DNA from 4 places in the Vibrio sp. R15-SG3-ISO1B genome. Region 3 is predicted to be linked to each of the others. Evidence: predicted binding sites of a transcription regulator. Region 3 holds the regulator's gene; each other region holds the start of a gene.
What was found. The regulator PurR, encoded in region 3, represses purine synthesis genes. The targets are predictions, from matches to a motif close to TNANGNAAACGTTTNCNTNA.

Region 1 (4,554 bases), on a different contig from region 3:
GCATGGAGCGTACTGAGCTCATCTTGAGTAAAGGGATGTTGCAAAATCGCTTGGGCACCATTTTGCCCGACGACGGTTGGCAAACTAAGCACAACATTGTCGAGGCCATAATCCCCTTGTATCAAGGTCGCAACCGGCAACACCGAGCGTTCATTGATCATAATGGCTTGAATAACCCGGAACACACTCGCGGCAATACCGTGTGTGGTGTTTTGCTTGCGCTTAAATATCTCGTAACCCGCTTGCTTGACCGATTCAAGCAGTTCATCCGCGCAAATACGAGGCATTTTGTGTGTATCGCAGTAATAATCTGCAGGTTGTCCGGCGATCGAAATTAAGCTCTTGGGGGTGAAGCAGTTGCTTCCATGCTCACCAAGAACATAACCGAAAACGTTTTTAGGATCTAAGTTGACGCGGTTAGCCACAATACTCATCAAACGTGCGGTATCAATCACACAACCGCTGCTGATCACTTTCTCCGCCGTGTAGCCAGTATTGGTTGCGATAAAGTGTGTGACAATGTCACAAGGGTTGGAGACCACGATGAGTATCGCGTTCGGTGCGACGCGCTCAACATTCCTCGCGATATCAACACCAATTTTGGCGTTGATTTCTGCCAAATCAATTCGAGTCTGCCCCTGCTTAATCTGCGCGCCTGCGGTAATCACGACAATGTCTGCGCCAATCAAACTGAGATAGTCATCGGTCGGCATAATGTGGGTATTTTTTGTGAATGTTAGCGCGGCAGTATGGCGAAAATCGAACGCTTCCCCTTCCGCCCTTGCTAGATTCTGATCCAACAACACCAGTTCACTAATACTGCCCAATGTCAGTAGATAATTACAGACACCCACACCCACTGCGCCAGCGCCGATCACTCCGATCTTCATGCTCTCTTCCTTGTTCCAATCAAATTTAGTGCTCTGGGCGTATTCTAATCGTCTGAAACCTCTTTTTTCCAATTTAATTTTATCTTCAAATTAAATATTAGATAAAAATATCGTTCATGACATAAAAACCAGTAGAGTTAATCGCAATCTGTTGAAAGAGCGAGCACAACTTAGAGATCAAAATGACTACCACATCCACTCAATGACGCGTATTCTCAGACCAAATCACTCCGTTGAGAATCAGATATGCTCATTATTGGCCACCGCGGCGTGGCAGGACACTATCCAGAAAACACCACCGCCAGCATTCAAGCGGCGATAGATCTTGGCCTTACTTGGGTTGAAGTCGATGTGCAGCCTTGCAAAGACGGTCATCTCGTCGTGTGTCACGACCATACTGTTGACCGTTGCTCAAATGGTACAGGCAGAGTCGACACCTTGACCCTCAGTGCGCTCAAACAACTCAATTTTGCGGCGCGCCATGAAGGTCAAGTGACACCACAAACCCTGTTAACCCTTGAAGAGCTACTGACACTTATTGAACCCAGCGACATCAAGCTGAATATTGAAGTGAAAGTTGATACCCACGACGCCCAATCGGTATGCGCGCTATTGGCCTCTACGCTCAATGTGACCTCAATACCGCTAGAGCGCATTATTTTGTCGAGTTTTAGCCATGACGTGATGCGCGAGTTAGCAAAGCAAATTCCTCAGTGTCGACGCGCTTTACTTACCGAGCGATTGAAGCGCAAGGATTGGCGACTTCTCAAAGAGGTGGAGGCGACAGGCTGCAATATTGGCGCAACATGGGCGACCAAGTCTACCGTCTCAAAACTACAAGATGCCGGGTATGAAGTGTGGTGCTACACCATCAATAATCCGAAACGACTCAAACACCTTTCTCAATTGGATGGTATTTTTAGCGACTATCCAGAACGTTTTCTCTAGCACCTCTTCTCACCCTGTTCGCCTCTACTTGGCCTCCTGCTGAGTAGAGTGAGTTACCCATCACATTTTCTGCACCTTTTCAAAGCTCTCATTCAACCTATCAAACCAATATAATTTAACTACTTATCAGATAGTTAGAAAACAAACTCCTTCTATTAATCTACCTGACCCGCTCATTTTGCGCGCAAAAAATGCTTGCGTCTTCGCCACAATAAAACTACTGTATACGCATACAGCATGTATAAAAGGACAGCATTATGATTTCAGTTCAAACACCTCGTCACGGCTACTCAAAGTTTAATGTGTTGGCTCAGTCTACCCAGCCTCTATCTTTGGATGACACCAGCCTTGAACGACTGGCTGATCTGTCACAGCAGAAACAGTGGATTCTATTTACAGGTCAATGCCCACGTCCAGATTTTGCTCAACTGTCCTCACATCAAGTGCGTTGCAATCAAATCATCCACATGAAGCCATCGCAAATTCAGTCGGAAGTCGATATTGTGACCAAAGCGATTCAATCAGGTAACGCCAGTGCGGTGGTTGCCTCAAGTGAGCTCTCTCTTATCGAACAGCGACTATTGAAAGAACTGGCCAAGCAACATCAGTGTGAAGTCTTTTTTGTTGATGCGTCTATGCATCACTACCACTAAATCGAAACCTCACTGCTTCGCCTCCTATCATTGTGATAAGAGGCGTTTCTTTTCGCGGTTTCTTGATTTGAAACCAAGGCCTAACTCATTCAACTTAAAAACAAGCAAACGTTTGCTTTTTATCTGGAACAGAGAAAAAGTTCTGGTATCATGCTCTGCAAATGAAGGGCCTTCATGGCTTATCAACCATTTTTGACAAATTATAGGAATGTCTAAATGAGTCTCGCAGAACAAGTTCTCGCCGTTAATGACGATCTTCCCATCCGCACTGATAAACCGGTTCACAGTGGTAAAGTCCGCTCTGTGTATTGGCTAACCGAAGCCGATAGCCGACGCCTTATCGAAGAAAAAGGTTACGACGTGTCGCCTGACGCACCACTAGCAATTATGGTGATCAGTGACCGTATCTCCGCGTTTGACTGCATTTGGCACGGTGAAGGGAATCTAAAAGGCGTGCCAGGTAAAGGGGCGGCGTTAAACGCCATCTCCAACCACTGGTTCCAACTGTTTAAAGACAATGGGCTCGCAGACAGCCACATTCTCGACATTCCTCACCCATTGGTTTGGATCGTGCAAAAAGCCAAGCCCATCATGATCGAAGCCATCTGCCGCCAATACATCACCGGTTCAATGTGGCGTGCTTACGAAAAAGGTGAGCGCGAGTTTTGTGGTATCACACTACCTGAGGGTTTAGAGAAAGACAAAGCGCTTCCAGAGCTACTTATGACGCCATCCACTAAAGGCATTCTACGTGGCATCCCTGGTGTACCAGAAGCGGACGACGTTAACATCAGTCGCCGCAACATCGAGGAGAACTTTGCCGCGTTTAACTTCTCAAAGCAAAGCGACATCGCGATTTATGAGAAGCTACTCAGTGAAGGCTTTGGCGTCATTAGCTCGGCTTTGGCGAAAGTAGGTCAAGTCTTTGTTGATACCAAATTTGAGTTTGGTTACGTCACCGACGCGGCGGGTCAGGAAAAACTCATCTACATGGATGAAGTGGGGACACCGGACTCTTCACGTATTTGGGATGAAGCACAATACCAAGCCGGCAATATTGTCGAGAACTCAAAAGAAGGGTTCCGCCAGTTCTTGCTTAACCACTTCCCTGACCCAGACATCTTGCTCAATAAAGATCGCATGCCTGAGCGTGAAGCCCTTGCTCGTGACAATGCCCTTCCTCTCTCTGCGTTGATGGACATCTCAAAGACCTACACAGGTATCGCAGAAAAGATCACGGGAAAAGCGATTACGCTCAGCGATAATCCTAAGCAAGAGATCATCGATATTCTTGCCGCAGACTACGGTCTCATTGACTAAGTGACCTGTTCGACTGAAACGACAACGCCCAGCTAAGCTGGGCGTTGTTTTATCTTAACAATGATATCTCTACTTAGTGGCTTTTCATCTCATCGCTTAGAGCTTAAAGCGCTTTATCTCTTGTTCAAGCTCAAGTGAGAGTTCGGAAAGCTGTCTTGCTTGCGCCGCAGCGTCATGCGCTTCATCGGCTAATTCATTGGAGACATCACGAATACCAACCGTATTACGCGTGATTTCTGACGTCACCGAGGCTTGCTCTTCTGCCGCTGAGGCGATCTGAGTCGCCATATCGCTAATACGCTCGACCGCATGTTGAATATCAGTGAGGCTGTGTGCCGCCAAATCCGCGTCTTCAACACTGGTTCCCGCTAATTGTCCACTATCACGCATGATGCCCACCGCTTTTAGCGTGGTGCCTTGCAGCGTCTCAATCATGTGTTGGATCTCTTTGGTCGATGAGTGTGTGCGTTGGCTAAGCACGCGCACTTCATCGGCAACGACTGCGAACCCACGACCCTGCTCACCAGCGCGAGCGGCTTCAATGGCCGCATTCAAGGCGAGCAAATTTGTCTGCTCTGCGATATCTTGAATCGTCGAAAGAATGGTATTGATGCTGTTGCCATGGACTTCTAACTCTTGAATGACTTTTGTCGCCACTTGAACTTCATTAGCCAGGTTCTGAATCGAGCTTTGCGTTTGCACCACTTGTTTACCACCTTGCATACAGGCTGACACCGCTTGGG
Region 2 (4,554 bases), on a different contig from region 3:
ACCAAGACTTAAGCCTACTCGGTTTTGCGCTCAACGCTGGACGCTCGATCGTGATTGCGGTCAATAAGTGGGATGGCCTTGATATGGACGTGAAAGAGCACGTCAAGAAAGAGCTGGATCGCCGCTTAGGCTTCGTTGATTTTGCACGCATTCACTTTATTTCGGCGTTGCATGGCACGGGTGTGGGTCACCTGTTTGAATCGGTTCAAGAGGCGTACAAGTCTGCCACCACTCGCGTGGGTACTTCTGTTTTGACTCGAATCATGAAGATGGCAACCGACGATCACCAGCCACCTTTGGTACGTGGACGTCGTGTGAAGCTAAAATACGCCCACGCTGGTGGATACAACCCACCGATCGTGGTGATTCACGGCAACCAAGTGAATGAGCTTCCAGACTCTTACAAGCGCTTCTTGATGAACTACTTCCGTAAATCGCTTGAGATTATGGGCACACCGATTCGAATTACTTTCCAGAACAGTGAAAACCCGTATGAAGGTAAATCGAGCAAGATGACCCTATCACAAGAGCGTAAACGCAAACGCTTAATGGGCATGGTGAAAAACCGTAAGAAGTAGCCCTATCTGAATAATCACATGATGGTCAAAACGCCTTAGCTTGCTAAGGCGTTTTTTTATGTCATCAATGGGCTCCACCAAAGAGCCTATCCCTCTTTTCCACTCATTTTCGAGTTACATACTGTGTATTTGGATGAGTGATCATTTTATTAAGTCTGGTTGTAGTGTGTATTTTTAATCTTTATTGGTTAATTGTGCTTTTTAAAATTGAAATGCAGCATATGTAACTTATGCTTTCGGTGTGTGGTTATATAAATGTTCTTTTAGGGGGAGATCGCTGATCACAGCGGCTTTTGCCGATGATCTTATTATGATCATTTATAGAAGCATAGAGCGATGAGAGCAAGCCAGTCGGTGTGATATTGAGTTGGAGATGGGATTTTTGTATATTAGTTTAAGCTAAATTAAAAAGGTAACACAGATCATGAACACCAATCTATGCCCAAGTTGTCAGCAAGAGCTGGAGTGGAATGGCCACTACCACTGCACACAGTGCCAACATGATTACAACAAGATCGGTTGGTGCCCACAGTGCGACAGTGAATTAGAGAAGCTGCAAGCGTGCGGCGCGGCAAATTATTTTTGTAATCAGTGCAACGAACTCAAATCGAAATCAGCGATTCGATTTGAGTTCCGTCCTATTGACTCTAAGAAATCGTAGAAAAGAGGGTGCCGTCGGCTAAACGGGTGACTAAGGTGTCACCTGATTTCATTTGCTTTGTGGAGGTCACTACATCGCCTTGTGCGTTTTGGCTGATCGAGTAGCCACGTTTTAATGTCGCCAGTGGGCTGACCGCATCTAACGTTTCCGCCGCTAACGCGAGTTGATGGCGTTGATAGGTCAAACGTTTATTCATCGCGTCGATCAGTTGTTGCTCTAAACGGATCATGCTTGCGTGTTGATTGGCGAGTTTATGTGCAGGGCTATGCAGGTTGAGTTTGTAGTGCAGTCGCTCGACTCGTTGCTCTGCACTGCGCAATCCATTATCCATCGCTCGCTTGAGGCGAATGTCGAGTTCATCTAACTGCTGGCTCTGACGTTGAAGTTGATGAGTGGGATGTTGACGTTCGAGACGATGCAGCAGGCCAGTCAGGTTGCGTTGTTGCTCAGACACTCTCTGGCGCCACGCACTGAGCAGTTTATGCTCACGGCTAGCGAGCGCTTGCTCTTTATGGCTGTTGTCGCGGCTCACTAGCTCAGCGGCTGCCGAGGGGGTAGGCGCGCGCATATCGGCGACGAAATCGGCGATGGTCACATCCACTTCATGTCCAACCGCACTGATAATCGGGATTTGACTCGCCGCAATCGTTCGCGCTACGACCTCGTGGTTGAAGCACCATAAATCTTCTAGAGAGCCCCCGCCACGACCGACGATCAAGACATCACATTCGTTACGACTGTTGGCACAGCCAATGGCTTGCGCGATTTGAATCGCGGCATCGTCACCTTGTACTAATGTCGGGTAAATAATCACCGGCAGTGAAGGGTCACGTCGCTTCAGTACATCCAGAATATCGTAGAGCGCCGCACCTGTTTTCGAGGTAATGATGCCAACCCGTTTCGGGTGCTCAGGCAGCGGCTTCTTATTAGTCTGTGCAAACAGGCCTTCAGCGGCTAGCTTCATTTTAAGCGCTTCAAACTCTTGCTGGAGTCGGCCATCGCCTTCCGGCTGCATGCTTTCAATGATCAACTGATAATCGCCGCGAGGTTCATACAACGAGAGACGCGCTTTGACTAATACTTGATTGCCGTTAGCCGGCTTGAACGTGACACGACGATTATTGCCGCGAAACATCGCGCATTTGACTTGAGCTCGGGAGTCTTTAAGGGTGAGATACCAGTGACCAGACACCGGGGCAGAGAAGTTGGAGATCTCTCCGACCAACCAAACGATACCCATTTCGTTTTCAAGCAGCAGACGAACTTCTGCGTTGAGGCGAGAGACAGTGAAAATGTTTTGATTGGTGGATGCAGGCACAGCTAATCCCATGGACGTGGGTATGGAAATTAGCGGCAATATAATACATAGCAAGGGGGTGATTGCAAATAAAAAGTAGAAAAATGTGTAGCCAAGCGTTTGCGTTGACCGTATAATCCGTCCGCAATATCTAATCCAAATGCAACATTGTTCTCGCACACTCTAGTGTGAATAGGTTGCCCTCATTATGCGAAACGATGAGATTGGATTGTTCTTTTTACTCCTCTAATTGTGAGATATTGCAAATGCTAAGAATTGCCAAAGAAGCGCTGACATTCGACGACGTACTGCTTGTGCCAGCACACTCCACCGTTCTCCCAAACACAGCTGATCTTCGCACTCAGTTGACGAAAAATATCACTCTTAATATTCCGATGATTTCTGCGTCTATGGATACCGTGACGGAAGCCCGTCTGGCTATCGCTCTTGCGCAGGAAGGTGGCATTGGCTTTATCCACAAGAACATGTCGATTGAGCAGCAAGCGGCAGAAGTTCGTAAAGTTAAGAAATTTGAAGCGGGTGTGGTCACTGATCCTGTTACCGTTAACCCTGAAGCGACCATCGCGGATGTGGTTGCACTGACAGACAAGCACGGCTTTGCAGGCTTTCCTGTCGTCACAGAGAACAACGAGCTGGTCGGTATTATCACCGGTCGTGACGTGCGCTTTGTTACGGACCTCACTAAGAAAGTCTCTTCAGTGATGACGCCAAAAGAGAGCCTTGCTTCAGTAAAAGAAGGGGCAACTCGTGCTGAAGTGCAAGAGAAAATGCACGAAGCGCGCGTTGAAAAAGTGTTGGTGGTTAACGATGAGTTCCAACTGACGGGCATGATCACCGCAAAAGACTTCCATAAAGCAGAACGTAAACCGAACGCGTGTAAAGATGAGCGCGGTCGTCTTCGTGTTGGTGCGGCAGTGGGTGCCGGAGTGGGCAACGAAGAGCGTGTTGCGGCATTGGTTGAAGCTGGGGTTGACGTGCTTTTGATCGACTCTTCACACGGCCACTCTGAAGGTGTTCTTAACCGTATCCGTGAAACTCGCGCGGCATACCCTAATCTCGATATCATTGGCGGTAACGTCGCAACGGGTGCCGGTGCGAAAGCCCTTATCGATGCAGGTGTTAGCGCAGTGAAAGTGGGTATCGGCCCAGGTTCTATCTGTACCACTCGCATCGTAACGGGCGTGGGTGTTCCTCAGGTAACGGCCATCGCTGACGCGGCGGAAGTGGCAAATCAACACGGTATTCCTGTTATCGCTGACGGCGGTATCCGTTTCTCAGGCGACATCTGTAAAGCTATCGTTGCTGGCGCATCGTGTGTGATGGTGGGATCGATGTTTGCGGGTACTGAAGAAGCACCGGGTGAAGTGATTCTTTACAACGGTCGTTCTTACAAATCCTACCGTGGTATGGGTTCATTGGGCGCGATGTCTCAAGGCTCTTCTGACCGTTACTTCCAAACGGACAATGCCGCAGATAAGCTTGTCCCTGAAGGTATCGAAGGACGTATCGCGTACAAAGGCCGCCTAAAAGAGATCGTTCACCAGCAAATGGGTGGTCTACGCTCAAGCATGGGCCTAACGGGCAGCGCGACGATTGAAGACATGCGTACCAAAGCCGAGTTCGTTCGTATCTCTGGTGCTGGTATGGCGGAATCTCACGTACACGATGTTCAAATTACTAAGGAAGCACCAAACTACCGTCGCGGTTAATTTCTTAGACAAGAAACCCTCGACGAAAACGTTTGCTTTTCCTTGAAGCATTGAAGAGAGGCGGGTACACTCGCCTCGTTTTCTTAACCCAGCTTAAAAAGACTGCTCAAATGACCAAAAATATTCATGACCAACGTATCTTGATCCTCGATTTCGGATCACAATACACCCAACTTGTCGCACGTCGTGTACGTGAAATCGGTGTCTACTGTGAACTGTGGAGCTGGGACGTTGAAGAATCAGATATTCGTGAGTTCAATCCAGACGGTATCATCCTATCTGGTGGAC
Region 3 (4,554 bases):
CTATCTGATGGGTGAAAAAGACTACATGTTCATCACCCCTGTGAAAGAGATGGTCTCAGCACATACGCTCAGTGAGCTGCATGAAATTCCTGACTGTGGCCATGTGTGTAATGTTGAGCGCCCAGATGAGTTTAACGATCACTCCATCGCCTTCATTCAGCAACACCTCACTGCTTAATCTCGGTTGACTCCAAGCACACTCAAGTTGGTTTGGTGTGCTCGCACTGCCAACATAACTGAAAATGGTCGTCATTTTCTTCTTGGCAAGTCGGGCAAACCCAAACAATGTTGTCGGGGGTGTCCTGTTGGAAATCATCAATCAGCGCGAGTGCCGCCTGCTTCTGCTCTGGGCGAATTAACCAAACGTACGGGCTGGCCTCTTCGCCAAACGGAATCTCTCCCTGCAAGCCGAACAAACCTTCACCTCTCACCTCACAGGCTATTCCTTCGCTGCGCAGCATTTCACACACGATGTGTGCTTGTGGTGGTGTCGTGGCAATAAAAATTTTCAAGACGCTTGCCCATTGGATTGCGGTGTCGCTTTGAGTTTGGCCATTACCCATTTGGCAACGATAGGGAATACCCCAAGCAACGCAAAAGAGGCAAGTACCGTTGGGGAGACGATGCCTGACAAACTGTCGATTTGCGCTAGCTGAGTCCCGGCGTTGAGGTAGACGGCCGTGCCCGGCAACATACCCAGTTGACTAACCAGATAGAAGCGCGCGATGGTGATGGGCGTAAGACCCATCAAGAGGTTGATCAAAAAGAAAGGGAACACCGGTATAAGGCGCAGTGAGAAGAGATAAAACGCACCATCTTTTTCGACCCCTTGGTTAATTGTCGCGAGCTTATCGCCAAACTTGCTTTGTACCCACTCTTTGAGTAAAAAGCGGCTGCTTAAAAACGCCAAGGTGGCACCTATCGTACTGGCAAAAGAAACGAGCAATAAACTGGTCCAAAAGCCAAACAGCGCAGCGCCAAGCAAGGTGACGACGGCTGCTCCAGGGATCGAGAAGGCGGTGATAGCGACATAGGCGAAGAAGTAACTCAGCGCGGCTAGGGCAAAGTGGGTGTCAATGATTTCAGCCAGCGCTTGCTGCTGAGCTTTGGCGTTATCAAGTGTCAGGTATTGACCAAAGTTTGCGCCTAAAAACACAATCAGAGCGAGCAAACCAATACCTAAAAGCAGTTTCTTGTTCATATGGATCCCTTTGAAAACATCATCATTGATCATTGTTAGATATGAACCAAAAAGCCAGTAAAAAATTTCGCCCTAAGGGGAAAACACGTTGAATTCTATGACGAAGGAATGGAAACGCTGAAAAAGCATCGGCTAAAAACGTCTCAAGCCAGCGGTGTTCGGCTGGCTTGAGAAGGGTATTGGAATTAATGAACGCTATCGCTGACTAGCTTTGCAGCTGATTCAGGAGCTCGTCGCGTCTTGCTTGAGGGACCACAGACCAGTGCGTACCTTTAATTGCCCCCTCAAGTGCCCACAGCAGGTCGATACTGACATCGGCAGAGTGTGTGGAACGAATCGCTTTATACGCTTCCACTGCGCCCGTCTGCTCCAAACGGGAGACACTGTCGATACCCGCTTTCTTGAGCATTCGCTCGGTCGCCAGACGCAAGTTCGGCAGATCTTTGAGGCGCGTTGGTTTGGCGTTGGTTTGACGCTGCTTGTCTTTGTTGGCCGCCTCTAGTGCACTGTTTGCCATCGCAACTGTCTGAGCGACATCCTGATCCCAGTCATGACCGAGGGCGTAGTATTTGGTAACCACAGGGAAACCACGCTTTTTATACACGTATGGCTCGAGTCCCTGAGCATTAAACTGTTGGGCCAACGAGTCGTCGGCGCGTATGTGAAGTTTGTCATTTACCACGAGGGCAAACATGGTGTCATCAGCGAAGATTCCGAATCCACCAAACATTGAGCGAGACTTGATCTTGCCCAATGGTTCAAACAATCGCATTGAGTCTTTTAAAATTGGTTTATCCATGCTGTTATTCTCGGTGTATTACAATACGCCACCAAATTCAGGTCCGAGAGATTAGCAAAAATATGCAGGTTTTGTGTCAGTAGGGTGTCATTCTGGCTCATAAAAGAATAATCCTACTCACGGTGTGAGCGCATAATGCGCGCGCAACGTTTAACTCATTGTATTCTTTGCTTTTGATAAAGAATTACGGAGTGCACATTTGCCATCGGCAACCCCGCTACCAAGCAGTCATCAACGTTGATATCGTTGAGTGGCTGCAACAGGCCGGAAGCTTTGCGTCCCATCCTTTCGAAATGGTTTGCCCTGTTCGTGGCATTCGTCGAACATAATAAGCATAAATAATTTATGGGCTAAACATCACGTTTTGATGGGTTAAATGTGATCTTAGTTCATAAAATAGAGGGGTGTTACCGAGAGAATAAAGCCCAGCGGATGAGAAGTATTCTCGCTGGGCTAGTCGATGTGATGTGCTGAACTTGTTCGTTGGTCTATTTCACCGTCGCCACGGTATCGCGCTCGACGATTTCTGGGTGCATTTCAAAAATACGTTTTTCATGCTCTTTGTCTTTAATACGTTCGAGCAAAATCTCAAATGCGTTTTTACCCACACGGCGCTTCGGCTGGTGAACCGTCGTTAGCGGTGGTGAAAAGTACTCGGCTAGCTCAATGTTGTCATAACCAATGACCGACATGTCTTCTGGAATACGAATGCCTTTTTGCTGTAAACGGCTCATCAAACCGAGCGCCATCGTATCGTTGAAACAGAATACTGCGGTTGGCTTTTCGTCCATGGCGACGATTTTGTCCGCGGCAAGCACGGCGGTATCGCACTCAAAGTTACCTTCTAAGATCCAATCTTCGTTGACGCTCAAACCCGACTCGTTCATTGCGCGCTTAAAGCCTTGGATGCGCTCTTGGCAGGCCGCTTTTTCAAAATGCCCACTCAAGCAAGCAATGCGCTTGTGGCCGTGATCAATCAGGTATTTTGTTGCGAGGTAGCCGCCTTCTTCCGAGTTGTCGATGATTTTATCGGCTTGTGAGCTTTCCGGGCCCCAATCCATCACCACCTTAGGGATGTCTTTATGACGGTCAAGCATTTCGCTCAACTCTTCGGTCAAATCTGAACACATCACTAAGATGCCATCGACGCGCTTTTCCGCCAGCATGCGAATGTAGTCACGTTGTTTCTCGTAGATGCCGCCAGTGTTACACAAGATCAAGGTGTAGCCTTGACGGTAGCAGTAGCTCTCAACCCCGTCGATCACTTCCGAGAAGAAAAGGTTGGTCGATTGAGTAACCAGCATGCCTATTGTGCGTGTCGAGTTACATTTCAGGCTGCGTGCAACGGCACTTGGGGCATAGTTCAACTCTTGAACCGCTTCCATCACTTTTTCTTGCGTGGCTTCAGCGACAAAGCGTGTTTTGTTGATCACATGGGATACAGTGGTGGTCGAGACACCCGCTAAGCGAGCGACGTCTTTAATCGTGGCCATATGGTTTTGTCCTGTCGATGACTGCCTACTATTCTATGAAAAGTTAAGTCTATAAAAGTAAAGTCTATACAAAGTTTAGAGTATGTAGACAGAAAGTATCAGAAACACAAAAACCGCCCTCAAAAAGCGGTTTGTATTTATTAGTTTTATCGTTTGCGGACCGGATTGTAGTCCGCAACGTCGATTTGGGCAAATAAAAAACCCGCCTTTGGGATCTCGCCACACCTTTTGTATGGGCTTAATCGCTATCGCCTTGCAGGTAGGCTTTATCCAATTGAATGAACGCGCACAATAGCGACGACAGCGCCGCATAGAAGCCGAATGTGTCGAGGCGCTGGCAGCGCTCGGCAAACCTCTCAATCCAAGGGAGTAGATGCTGCTCAATAAAATCGGCTTGCTCTTGGTAGGCGAGATGCGTGTCGCCTGCCGTCTGCTCTGCTGCATGAGCGCCGCGCACAATCAGGTTACCTAAAAAATCCAACTCTATCGCGAGATGATCAGAAGGTTCATTGAGCCCTGAATGCACGGCCACGCCATGTTGTTGGAGCAGAGTGTCCATCTGTTTGGCGGGCTCCCCATTGAGCAGTCCGGATTCATCTAAGTAGACAGAGGCGTAAGGCAACGCGCTGTCTCGGTCGGATTTTAAAAACAGGTCGCAATAGTCGGCTGATAGTTCCAACTGAGCATCTGGCCTGTCTTGCAATCGGTTCAATGCATCGATGAGCCTGTCTGCGGCTACGTTAAGCTCAGGGGTTTGTGCAAGTCCCGTCAGAAAGGTACGTGTGTCCACCGAATGATATTGGGCCAGCTCTTGCTCTGAGAGCTCTTTGGCAAACACGCTCGAAAACCACCAGTAGAGCTCGGCGCGTTGCTCATCAAAGGCGCGCTGCTCTTTTTCGGCGGGAGATAAAGGGTCGGAAATCTGGGCGTTAGGTGTCTCTGGCATGATGGGCTCTCAACTGAATCAGATGCCGTTAAGTCTAACGGATAAAAATGAACAGCGGTCAACCTGATTATGAGAAGAAATGGTCAAATATGGCAATTTGTGAACAGGGCAGCAA
Region 4 (4,554 bases), on a different contig from region 3:
CAATGCGCCCTTTCGGGGTGAAGACGTAAATCTCATCTGGGAAGAGATCCGATTTGACGTTTTCAATAAATTCGAACGAGTTGCCCGCGCTTTGTTGGAGCTCAAGCAGGCTCTGCATCCAGCGCTGCGCTTTGACTTGCGCGGTGGTGCCGGTACGCTCGCCATTGCCTTTGTAAGACCAGTGCGCCGCGACCCCTTTGTCTGCCATTTGATCCATATCTTCGGTGCGAATTTGCACTTCGACAGGCACACCGTGTGGGCCGACCATCGAGGTATGCAAAGACTGATAGCCGTTCGCTTTCGGCACCGCGATGTAATCTTTCATACGCCCCGGGCGAGGCTTGTAGAGCGAGTGCACTTGGCCCAGTACGCGATAGCAGGTGTCAGCGGTGTCCACCACCACACGAAACGCGTAGATGTCCATAATGGTGTGAAAGCGCTGCTCTTTGGTCTTCATCTTGTTGTAGATGGAGAAGAGGTTTTTCTCACGCCCCACCACACGCGCAGACAGGCCCACTTCTTCCAGTCGGCCTTCAATTTCGGTGTGGATGCGTTGAATCATCTCTTTACGGTTACCGCGAGCGGCCTTGACGACCTCTTTTAACACGCGATAGCGGTTGGGGTAGAGCGCTTCAAAACCGAGCTCTTCCAGTTCGGTTTTAATATTATGGATACCCAAGCGATGCGCTAAGGGTGAGTAGATTTCGAGAGTTTCGCGTGCGATGCGACGCTTTTTGTCTGGACGCAGTGCGCCGAGCGTGCGCATGTTGTGCGTGCGGTCTGCCAGTTTGATCAAAATGACGCGGATGTCTTGCACCATCGCAAGGACCATCTTACGAAAGTTCTCAGCCTGAGCTTCCTTGCGATCACGAAACTTGAGCTTATCCAGCTTAGAGACGCCATCGACCAGTTCTGCGACGGTGTTGCCAAACTTCTCTTCTAGCTGCTCTTTGGTGACATCACAATCTTCGATGACATCGTGCAAAAGGGCGGCTTGGAGGGTTTCAATATCCAGGCGCATTTCCGCCAAGATACGAGCAACAGCAACAGGGTGGATGATGTATGGTTCCCCGCTTGAGCGGGTTTGCCCTTCATGGGCATCTTTCGCTACCACATAAGATTGACGCAGAGCCTCAATTTGAGGCTCTGTTAGGTATTCTTGGGCAACGTCTTTGAGGCTATCGAATAGATACAAATTTTAGGCCCGGCAGAGTGTGATGAAGAGGATTATCGACCGTGAGCAATGCTGCTAACAGCGGCAAGTTCAGCGGCTTCTTGCTCTTGCTGCTCTTGACGCTCACGCGCATCTAGGATCTCTTTTGTGATAAGGCTTTCTTCGATTTCGCGCAGAGCGATAACCGTTGGCTTATCGTTCTCTTCTGGCACCAGTGAATCTTTGCCGCCAGTTTGCATTTGACGAGCGCGGCGAGCCGCAATGAGAACTAGGTCGAAACGGTTGCCAACTTTTTCAACAGCGTCTTGAACAGTTACGCGTGCCATAAGGACTCCAAATAGTTAACTAAAATTTTGTATGACGAGAAATTATACAAGATCTCGTAGAGAATAGTCTAGATTCTTATTTCAACAACGCATCCAGCATGCCTTTGTACTTGAGGGCTTGCTTATCTTGCTTGAGGCGTTCGGCGCGAATGATGGCTTTAAAGTCCATCAGCGCGTTATCGAAATCATCATTGATGATCACGTAGTCGTATTCGTTGTAGTGAGAAATTTCCGATTTCGCTTCCGCCATGCGTTTTGCGATCACCGCTTCACTGTCTTGGCCGCGCGCGTTCAGGCGGCGTTCCAACTCACCGTTTGACGGCGGCAGGATGAACAAGCTCTTGGCTTGTGGCATTTGCTCGCGAATTTGACGCGCGCCTTGCCAGTCAATGTCGAGGAAGACGTCGATGCCTTTATCGAGGTTTTGCTCAATCCACGGGCGAGAGGTGCCGTAGTAGTTGCCAAACACTTCCGCGTATTCCAAAAACGCACCTTGTTCGATCAGCGCTTCAAACTGCTCTTTTTGCACAAAGTGGTAGTGCACGCCATCTTGCTCACCCGGGCGCATGCCACGTGTCGTGTGCGACACGGACACTTTCATTGCGTAGGTAGGGTTGGTTTCCAGCATGGCTGAAATCAAGCTCGATTTACCCGCGCCGCTGGGCGCAGAAACAATGTATAGGGTGCCTTTGGCCATAAGGTTACGTCCACCATAAGATTCGATGTATTAAAGATAGCACTGACCGCGGGCATAACGTCAGTCAAGAGCGCGATTTCTCTCAACATCGGTGGCGAAAATTCGGCCAGAAAAAGGGAGGCGAAGAGTAGCATGGATCGGGGGGAGTGACTAGGGGGGAGGTGGGTAAGGGGTAAGGGGTTAGGGGTATTAGGTTGGGGGAATGTTCTTGACATGGTCCTTTCATCCATCAAAATTTCACCACCCACCACCCACCACCCACCACCCACCACCCACCACCCACCACCCACCACCCACCACCCACTTTTTCCAAACCAGTTGAAATCCGTTCCCATCTCATTACAATTCGCGCAAACGTTTGGCTTGTTGCGGGCATTGCTGCTGGCGATGGGCTATGGCCCTCTTATTTATCTAACGATAGGTTGTATTGTGAGTTCTGACACTGCACTTCCACGCTCAGCCAACGCTGGGTGGCTTGAATCCACTTTTCATATCTCTGCGCGCAAATCGACCCTAGGCACGGAGCTGTACGCTGGATTTATTACTTTTTTGGCGATGAGTTACATCTTGGCGGTTAACCCCGCGATTTTGGGTGACATCCCAGGCATGGATCGCGGCGCGATTTTTACCGCCACAGCACTGGCGGCGGCAGCGGCCACGCTGATCATGGGTGTGTTTGGTAACTACCCAGTCATGCTCGCGCCAGGCATGAGCATGAACGGCTTCTTTAAAGGCATGCTGCTGAGCGGCTCAGTGGCGCTGGTGTGGCACGAAGCGCTGCTGGGGATCTTCTTCTCTGGTGTGCTCTATCTGATTTTGTCGATGACCCATATTCGCAAGGCGATGATTGAGTCTATTCCAGAAGATCTCAAATTGGCGATCACCGTATCGCTTGGTCTGTTTATCGCCTTTTTGGGCCTGAAAAACGCCGGCATCATCGTCTCGAACCCGATCATTTTGGTCAGCATGGGCAAAATCAATGACCCGCAAGTCATCATTGCCTACATCAGTATCTTTATCGCGCTCGGCTGCATGATTCGTGACATCAAACTGGCGACCTTTATCTCGTTTGTATCGGCGATTGTGCTGACCGTTGTGGCCGACTGGATGCTAGGGACGCAAAACGCCCCCATCCCAGAGAGCCTAGTGGCTGCGCCGCCAAGCCTGTCGGGCAGCGTTGGCGCGATCTTCAATTTCTCAGGGCTGACGGCTGACAAGCTGTTTGATCTGCTGTTTATTGTGGTGATTTTCTTGATTGTCGATTTCTTTGATGGCCTCAGCACCATTGTCGGCGTCGGCCGAGATGCGGGCATCATCGACAAAGATGGCAAAGTGCCCAATGCGCGCTCGGCGCTGGTTGCGGACGCAGGCGGCACCGTGATTGGCTCTGTGCTGGGTACGACTTCAGTCACCGCATTCTCAGAATCGGGCATTGCCTCTGCGCAAGGCGCGAAAACCGGCCTGGCTGCGGTGGTGGTTGCGGGGCTCTTCTTGGTGTCGCTGTTCCTCTACCCGCTTTTTTCCATCTTCTCTGCGGCCATGGTCGCCCCGGCGATGGTGGTGGTCGGCATCTACATGATTGGTCGCCTTGGCCAAATCCGCTGGGAGCAAAAAGAGTCTCGCATCGCGGCGTTTTTCACCATCATGTTCACCGTACTGAGCTTCTCACCGGCCAACGGCATGGCGATGGGCTTTATCAGCTACGCCTTTAGCATGGTGGTAGCAGGCAAAGCCAAGCAGGTTCACCCAGTCATTTATGTGCTGTCTGGGCTGTTTATGGCGTATTTGGTGCTTTTATAATCGCAAAAATAAAGCGGTAACAGTGATACGAAAGGGCGGTGGATACCGCCCTTTCTCATGTGCCTCGATCTGCGCTTGATAACGCAGCACATGCTCCTTGGCGCTAAAGTCATTGCTCACGCCTTGCACCACTAAAAACGCGCTTTGATCGGGCTTAATGGCGCCGACCATCGAGGCTTGGTTGACGGTTTGCCACTCACTGGGAAAGGTCAGGGTGAAATTAAGATCCGGCTGGACAAACTGCTGCTCAGTGAACACGCCTTGCTTGGGGTTCTCTCCCAGCACTAAGCCATCGAGCGTGCGTACAAATTGCGGCGCGATGGCATCAAACGCGTGCCGCACCGCCCCGTCAAACACGCCATGAAGCTGACGACACTTGAAGCGCTCGACAACGCTGCGGAGTTCAAAGGGTTGCAGAGTGTTTACGGGCAGGCGTTGTGAGTGGATGACCTCAAAGATCGATTATCTATAAATGCATATCAAAGCCGATATATGATGTATAATAACTAATCATTCTTGTGCTTGCGGGATTGTGGTGATATATTTTTGTATATAAT

Region 1: AC6R0S_RS15005 (phosphoribosylaminoimidazolesuccinocarboxamide synthase) is a predicted target of PurR. The motif match lies at 2,592-2,611, and genes of this name have one in related genera.
Region 2: guaB (IMP dehydrogenase) is a predicted target of PurR. The motif match lies at 2,645-2,664, and genes of this name have one in related genera.
Region 4: AC6R0S_RS18015 (NCS2 family permease) is a predicted target of PurR. The motif match lies at 2,544-2,563, and genes of this name have one in related genera.

Annotation. Positions count from the first base shown of each region.
Region 1 is NZ_JCBDGG010000047.1:151,268-155,821, forward strand. It holds gene AC6R0S_RS14990 (lactate/malate family dehydrogenase) at 1-890, opposite strand, end outside; gene AC6R0S_RS14995 (glycerophosphodiester phosphodiesterase) at 1,137-1,838, shown strand; gene AC6R0S_RS15000 (hypothetical protein) at 2,099-2,491, shown strand; gene AC6R0S_RS15005 (phosphoribosylaminoimidazolesuccinocarboxamide synthase) at 2,708-3,811, shown strand; gene AC6R0S_RS15010 (methyl-accepting chemotaxis protein) at 3,908-4,554, opposite strand, start outside.
Region 2 is NZ_JCBDGG010000055.1:119,927-124,480, forward strand. It holds gene der (ribosome biogenesis GTPase Der) at 1-578, shown strand, start outside; gene AC6R0S_RS17865 (zinc ribbon domain-containing protein) at 1,003-1,239, shown strand; gene xseA (exodeoxyribonuclease VII large subunit) at 1,226-2,557, opposite strand; gene guaB (IMP dehydrogenase) at 2,803-4,266, shown strand; gene guaA (glutamine-hydrolyzing GMP synthase) at 4,377-4,554, shown strand, end outside.
Region 3 is NZ_JCBDGG010000002.1:116,650-121,203, reverse strand. It holds gene AC6R0S_RS00765 (alpha/beta fold hydrolase) at 1-178, shown strand, start outside; gene AC6R0S_RS00760 (putative signal transducing protein) at 201-512, opposite strand; gene AC6R0S_RS00755 (TVP38/TMEM64 family protein) at 509-1,201, opposite strand; gene AC6R0S_RS00750 (TfoX/Sxy family DNA transformation protein) at 1,407-2,000, opposite strand; cyclic di-GMP riboswitch class I at 2,205-2,313, opposite strand; gene purR (HTH-type transcriptional repressor PurR) at 2,489-3,493, opposite strand; gene torD (molecular chaperone TorD) at 3,732-4,439, opposite strand.
Region 4 is NZ_JCBDGG010000057.1:8,584-13,137, reverse strand. It holds gene spoT (bifunctional GTP diphosphokinase/guanosine-3',5'-bis pyrophosphate 3'-pyrophosphohydrolase) at 1-1,195, opposite strand, end outside; gene rpoZ (DNA-directed RNA polymerase subunit omega) at 1,228-1,500, opposite strand; gene gmk (guanylate kinase) at 1,577-2,197, opposite strand; gene AC6R0S_RS18015 (NCS2 family permease) at 2,627-3,997, shown strand; gene AC6R0S_RS18010 (hypothetical protein) at 3,992-4,339, opposite strand.